2 regions of the Leucobacter aridicollis genome follow, and region 2 is predicted to be linked to the other one. Evidence: predicted binding sites of a transcription regulator. Region 2 holds the regulator's gene; the other holds the start of a gene.
The links. Region 2 encodes HrcA, which represses chaperone genes, less so after heat shock. Its sites were predicted from a motif close to TTNGCACTCGNNNNNNNCGAGTGCNAA; they were not measured.

Region 1 (3,551 bases), 1.1 Mb from region 2:
CGCGATCGCTGCGAAAGAGGAAGAGGTCGCCCGCCTCATTCCCGCTGACGAGGCCAACCGGCCGCGGGTCGCGTTCCTGTACGTTCGCGGTGGCGCCGGGATCTACTACCTGTTCGGTGAAGGGAGCGGGGTCGATACGCTCCTGCAATCGCTCGGCGTCATCGACGTTGCCGAAGAGGCAGGCTGGAAGGGTGAGCGCCCGATGACAGACGAGGCGCTCGTGAAGATGGACCCTGACATCATCCTCGTGATGTCGAAGGGACTCACGAGCACTGAGGGCGTGGACGGCCTGATCGAGGCTCAGCCAAGCATCGCGCTCACGACAGCAGGCAAGAAGCGCAGGATCATCGACATCAACGACTCGATGCTGTTTGCGAGCGCTGGGCGCACCCCCGACGTTATCGACGCCCTCGCCCGTGCGATATATGCGCCGGACTCGCTCTAACGGGCGCACCGCGCTCGGCGGTCCGGCGCTGCCGACGCCCCCGGCGGCAGCCGACGTGCGAAGCACGGAGGAAGACTCGCTCTAGCGGGCGCACCGCGCTCGGCGGTCCGGCGCTGCCGACGCCCCGGGCGGCAGCCGACGTCGTGCGGGATTGGGCGGGGTGTGGGCCGCTCCGAAGACGTTCAGGATGCACGGTGTCAAGGCACTGTATTCTTGAGCGTTGAAACTCTCGGACGCCTGTTGGCGATCGAGTTTGGGTAGGGGACCTTGGAGACACGGGTGACAAAGGAACACGAGGCGGCGCACGGCGCACGTTCGCGACGCACCGCGGCTTCCGACTACCCGGCCGACAGGTTTGATGAGATCCCGGTCGGCGGCCGCATTGGCGCCCACCGCGTGACGGCTCAACCACGCGTGACCTGGCACTTCGTGCTCGGCGGACTGATTGGCGCTGCCTTGCTGACGACTATCGGCATTGTTGGTGTCACGATCGCGGGTTCGAGTGGCTCGCTGCCGCTGCCCTCTTCGCAGGGTCCGGCCGCCGCGGATACGAAAGTGAAACCTCAGCTCACGCCTGAGGCAACTGTCGCGGTGCTCGACGGAACGACCGCCGAAGGCGACATGGCCCAGGCGCTCGCGACGATCATCACCGACGAGAAGTGGGGAACGATTGTGCTTGCTGGCCCCGCCGCAGACACCGACAAAGAGATTTCAGCGGTCTTCTACTCAGATCCAGCGAACGAGCCCGCGGCGCTCGGGCTCGCCGAGAAGCTCGGCGGCGTTTCCACGTATCTCAACACCGAGTACGCCGAGGGCAACTCTGACCTCGTCGTGCTGATTGGCGCCGACTACGCCGGCCCCGGCAAGTCCGCGAAGTAGTTCGTATCTCCGTTCGCTGCAGGCGAGCGCCCCTCCTTGCACTCTCAGCACCTGAGTGCCAAAATTGGTGTTAGCAGTCGGATCGACTGAGTGCTAAACCTGGCGCAGAACCCCTACGGTTTCTGCAGCTTTCCCTAGACGTCCGGGAGGGGCGAATTACATGGCAAAGATGATTGCGTTTGACGAAGAGGCACGTCGCGGCCTTGAGCGGGGTCTCAACATCCTCGCTGACACTGTCAAGGTGACGCTGGGCCCGCGTGGCCGCAACGTCGTTCTTGAGAAGAAGTGGGGCGCCCCGACGATCACTAACGACGGCGTTTCGATCGCGAAGGAGATCGAGCTCGACGATCCGTACGAGAAGATCGGCGCTGAACTCGTCAAGGAGGTCGCAAAGAAGACCGACGACGTCGCAGGCGACGGCACCACCACCGCTACCGTGCTCGCACAGGCGCTCGTCCGTGAGGGCCTCCGCAACGTTGCTGCAGGCAGCGACCCCATCGCTCTGAAGAAGGGCATCGAGAAGGCTGTCGCGGCTGTCATCACCGAGCTGCACGCGCACTCGAAGGAGATCGAGACCACCGCCGAGATCGCTGCAACCGCTTCGATCTCCGCAGCTGACGAGCAGATCGGCGCGCTGATCGCCGAAGCTATCGACAAGGTCGGCAAGGAAGGCGTCGTCACCGTCGAGGAGTCGAACACGTTCGGCACCGAGCTCGAGCTCACCGAGGGCATGCGCTTCGACAAGGGCTACCTGTCGGCGTACTTCGTCACTGACGCTGACCGCCAGGAGGTCGTCTTCGAGGATCCGTACATCCTCGTCGTCAACAGCAAGGTCTCGAACATCAAGGACCTGCTCCCCGTCGTCGATCCGGTCATCCAGTCGGGCAAGCAGCTCCTCATCATTGCTGAGGACGTCGAGGGCGAAGCACTCGCGACCCTCGTGCTGAACAAGATCCGTGGCATCTTCAAGTCGGCAGCCGTGAAGGCTCCGGGCTTCGGCGATCGCCGCAAGGCAATGCTGCAGGACATCGCGATCCTCACCGGCGGCCAGGTCATCTCGGAAGAGGTCGGCCTGAAGCTCGAGAACGCAACGCTCGACATGCTCGGCACCGCTCGCAAGGTCATCATCACTAAGGATGAGACCACCATCGTTCAGGGTGGCGGCGAGAAGGAAGCAGTCGAGGGCCGCGTGCAGCAGATCCGCCGCGAGATCGACAACACCGATAGCGACTACGACCGTGAGAAGCTCCAGGAGCGCCTTGCGAAGCTCGCTGGTGGCGTTGCAGTCATCAAGGCTGGCGCTGCGACTGAGGTTGAGCTCAAGGAGCGCAAGCACCGTATCGAGGATGCAGTCCGTAACGCAAAGGCAGCTGTCGAGGAGGGCATCGTCCCCGGCGGCGGCGTCGCACTCATTCAGGCCGGCGCAAAGGCGTTCGCAAACCTCGAGCTCACCGGCGAAGAGGCTACCGGCGCGGCTATCGTGCAGGTAGCTATCGAGGCACCGCTCAAGCAGATCGCCCTCAACGCTGGCCTCGAGCCCGGCGTTGTCGCGCACAAGGTCTCTGAGCTGCCCGTTGGCCAGGGCCTGAACGCAGCTACCGGCGAGTACGTCGACATGCTCGCAGCCGGCATCAACGACCCGGTAAAGGTCACTCGTTCGGCTCTGCAGAACGCAGCGTCGATCGCAGGCCTGTTCCTCACCACTGAGGCAGTCGTTGCAGACAAGCCCGAGCCCGCTGCTCCCATGGCAGCTGACCCGGGTGCAGGCATGGACTTCTAAGTCCCGCTAGGCACAGGGCCGGTCACACCTTCTGGTGTGGCCGGCCCTTCGTCGTTCTCCCCCTTTTGGCCCGGCAACGGCAACACGCCTGGCGCCGTGGGTGAGCCGGCGGACTACTTCTCGGGCTTGCGCCCGCGCAGCAACAGCACTGTTGTTACCCCGATGCCGACGAGAGCAACGCCGCCGAGGGCAACGATCACCCATGGGATCTCGGGTCCGGCCTGACCAGCGGGATCGCCCGGCAGCACTTCTTCCTCGGGCGGTGCGGCAGTTCCTGTCGACACGGTGATGGCGCATCCGGGGAGCGTCAGCGAGACCGCGAGCGCGTCGAATGTTTCCCCTGGAGAGTAGTCGCCGTACTTGTTGTTGAAGGCCGCCGCACCAGCCTCGGTGAGATGGACGGGAGCCGCCTCAATCGAATAGCTCGAGCCGTCTCCTGTGTGCGCG
Region 2 (3,551 bases):
AATCGGTCGCGCAGCTTGCCAAAGAAGCTCTGCTTGAACTCCCCGAAGTGCGGTGGTTCTTCCTTGCGGAGCTTCGCGAGCTGTTCAACGAGCGACTTCTCTTTGTGCGAGAGCTTCGTCGGTGTGGCGACCTGCATCGCGATCTTCAGATCGCCGCGAGACGTCGAGCGCAGTCCCTGGATGCCGCGGCCGCGAACTGACAGGAGATCGCCCGACTGGGTGCCAGCCGGAATCTCGACCTTCACGCTCCCGTCAAGTGAATCGACCTCAACCTCGGTGCCGAGGATCGCATCAGTCATCGAGACCTGCATCGTGCTCAACAGATCGTTGCCGTCGCGGCTGAAGACGTCGTCGTGTTCGACGCGGAACTCGATGAACAGGTCCCCGTTCGGCCCGCCAAACGGCCCGACCTCGCCGCCACCACGCATCTGCATGCGCGTGCCCGTGTCGATGCCCGAGGGAATGTCGACCTGCATCGAGCGACGCTCGCGCAACCTGCCCTTTCCTGCACACTCAACACACGGGTTCTCGATGATCGTGCCATACCCCTGGCAGCTCCCGCAGGGATGCATCGTCACAACGTTGCCAAACAGCGACCGTACCTCGCGCTGCACCTGACCCTGCCCACGGCAGACGTCACACGTTACCGGGTGCGTGCCAGGCTGGCAGCCGTTGCCACCGCACGTATTGCAGAGCACGGCCGTGTTCACCGTGATGTCACGCTGCACGCCGAAGATCACCTCTGAGAGCTTCACGTCGACGCGAATCAGCGCATCCTCGCCCCGCTCCTCGCGGGCACGGGGCCCGCGAGAGCCGCCACCAAAACCGCCACCGAAGAAGGTCTCGAAGATGTCGCCGAACCCGCCGGCTCCACCTTGCTGACCACCCATGTCATAGCGCTGGCGCTGCTCGGGATCGCTCAGCACGTCATAGGCGTGCGTGACGCTCTTGAACTGCTCGGCGGCCTCGTCGCTCGGGTTCACATCGGGGTGCAGCTGGCGAGCCAGCTTGCGATACGCCTTCTTGATCTCTTCGAGGCTCGCTTCGCGAGAAACGCCGAGCGTCTCGTAGTGATCCGCCACTGTTGTACTCCTAGGTGTCGTGGATTGGGTAATGGTGCTGGGACCGGCTAGCGCGCACGCGCAAGACCCGAAGCCCTCAGCGGTCTTCGCTCAACAGCTTGTTGAGGTATCTGGCAACGGCACGGACCGCCTGGATATTCCCGGCGTAGTCCATGCGAAGCGGACCGAGCACGCCGAGTCTGGACGCGCCTAGTTGTTCATAGTTTGTCGCGATGATCGACGCATCGGAGAGCCCATACGCCTCATTCTCGCGCCCGATCGAAGCGGCGATATCGCGCTCGTCCTGCACAAGTTCGCCGAACAACCGAAGCAACGTCACCTGCTCCTCAATTGCTTCGAGCACCGTCGGCAGCGCCCCGGCAAACTCTCCCGGCCTTGTCAGGTTTGCTGCGCCCGCCACGGCGATCCTGTCGCTGCGGTTTGCTTGCAGCTGCTGCGAAACCGCCCCAAGCACAAGCTCGGCGAGTGGTGCGTCGGCAGGACCAACCAACGTGTGCACCGTCGCGGCAAGCTCGGCCACAGCGCGATCTGCTGCGTCGATGTCCTGGCCAACGATGTTCGCTGCGATACGCTCGCGAACGGCTGTGAGCCACGGTTCGTTCGCACGCTCCGCTGGAAGCATGGCCGTCTGCTGCTCGACGACTCCGTTTCCGAGGATGAGCACGCAGAGCACTCGATTCTCGCCGAGAGCGACAAGGTCAATGTGTCTGACGGCGACTGTGCGCAGCGACGGATACTGCACGACCGCAACCTGATTCGTGAGCTGCGACAGTAGGCGCACCGTGCGCGCCATGACGTCGTCAAGATCACTCGACTCGCCAAGAAACCGCTCGATCGCCGAACGCTGCGCGGCTGTCATTGGCCGGAGCTTCGCGAGTGTGTCGACGTACAGGCGGTAGCCCTTGTCGGTTGGCACCCGCCCCGAAGACGTGTGGGTCTGAGCGATAAGCTCGTCGTCTTCAAGCAGCGCCATGTCGTTGCGAATCGTCGCGGCAGATACGCCAAACGAATGGCGCTCCACGATCGATTTCGAGCCGACGGGCTCGTTGAGCGCGACGTAGTCACTCACGATGGCGTGCAGCACGGCGAGACTGCGCTCTGGAACCATCACGCACCGCCTTTCTGGCACTCGAACAACCTGAGTGCCAGTCTACTACCGCAGGAGGTGTCCGACGACTGTGTCAGCCAGCAGCCGGCCGCGGAGCGTCGGCACGATCCTGCGCTCGGTCCCGCCGACCCCAAGCGCCGCGCGGCCATCCACGAGGCCATCCGCGATCAGGGCGGGCACGGCGGCCCGACCCTGTTCGCTGAGAGCGTCGATCGCGAAGCCGTCAGCGATGCGGGTCTCGAGCAATACGCGCTCGCTATAGCGTGCTTCGTCAGTCAGGAGCTCACGGGCGTGAGCCGGAGACAGGCCCTGCCCCATCCGTTCGGCGTAGGCCCGCGGATGCTTCACGTTCCACCATCGCAGGCCCCCAATGTGGCTGTGAGCGCCGGGGCCCGCGCCCCACCAGTCTTCGCCGGTCCAATATGACAGGTTGTGTCGCGACCGCGTCTCGCGAGAACGCGACCAATTGCTGATCTCGTACCAGTCATAGCCCGCTCCCGAGAGCTTGGAGTCAAGGAGCTCGTACATCTCGGCGTGCAGATCGTCGTCTGGAGCCGCGACTTCGCCGCGCCGGATCTGCCCTGCAAGCTTCGTACCCGCCTCAACGATCAGCGCGTACGCCGAGAGGTGGTCAGGTTCGTTCGCGAGCGCGGCATCAAGCGAACGCTCCCAGTCGGCGAGCGACTCGCCAGGCGTGCCGTAAATGAGATCAAGGCTCACCTGCAGGCCGGCTGCGCGCGCGGCGTCAACGACAACAGGGACCCGCTCGGGGCTGTGCGTCCGATCGAGCGTGCGAAGCACATGGGGCATCGCCGACTGCATCCCGAAGCTCACCCGGGTGAACCCGGCCTCGGCGAGTGTGTCGAGGTACTGAGCGTCGACCGAATCAGGGTTCGCCTCCGTTGTCACCTCAGCGTCTGGGGCAATCCCCCACTCGTCTCGGATGCGACCGAGCACCATTGCCAAATCAGACGCAGGCAAAAGCGTCGGGGTGCCTCCCCCGAAAAAGACAGTCGATACCTCGCGATCGGGGAGCCCGGCCGCGCGCATCACCTTGGCGCCAAAGCTCAGCTCCGTCGCAGCTTCAGCAGCGTATCCGGCCTGACTCGCGCCACCGCCAAGCTCACTCGCAGTGTAGGTGTTGAAGTCGCAGTAGCCGCAGCGCACCCTGCAGTATGGCACGTGGACGTAGACGCCAAACGCGCGATCGGGCGCGCCCGCGAGCACGCTCGCCGGGAGTGCCCCGTCGGCCGGAGCCGGATCGCCTTCGGGGAGCACACTCGGCATTATCAGTCGTCCCGCGAGGTGTCGCCGTCAGTCTCCACACTGTCAGTCCCGGCCCCAGTGCTCGTTCCGGCGTC

Region 1: a site for HrcA is predicted at 1,395-1,421, ahead of groL (chaperonin GroEL). Genes of this name have one in related genera too.

Annotation. Positions count from the first base shown of each region.
Region 1 covers NZ_CP075339.1:3,009,686-3,013,236, forward strand. Annotated here, with positions in the region: gene KI794_RS13540 (heme/hemin ABC transporter substrate-binding protein) at 1-445, shown strand, start outside; gene KI794_RS13545 (LytR C-terminal domain-containing protein) at 725-1,324, shown strand; gene groL (chaperonin GroEL) at 1,485-3,104, shown strand; gene KI794_RS13555 (HtaA domain-containing protein) at 3,218-3,551, opposite strand, start outside.
Region 2 covers NZ_CP075339.1:1,918,966-1,922,516, forward strand. Annotated here, with positions in the region: gene dnaJ (molecular chaperone DnaJ) at 1-1,082, opposite strand, end outside; gene hrcA (heat-inducible transcriptional repressor HrcA) at 1,159-2,190, opposite strand; gene hemW (radical SAM family heme chaperone HemW) at 2,236-3,477, opposite strand; gene KI794_RS08630 (DUF1990 family protein) at 3,480-3,551, opposite strand, start outside.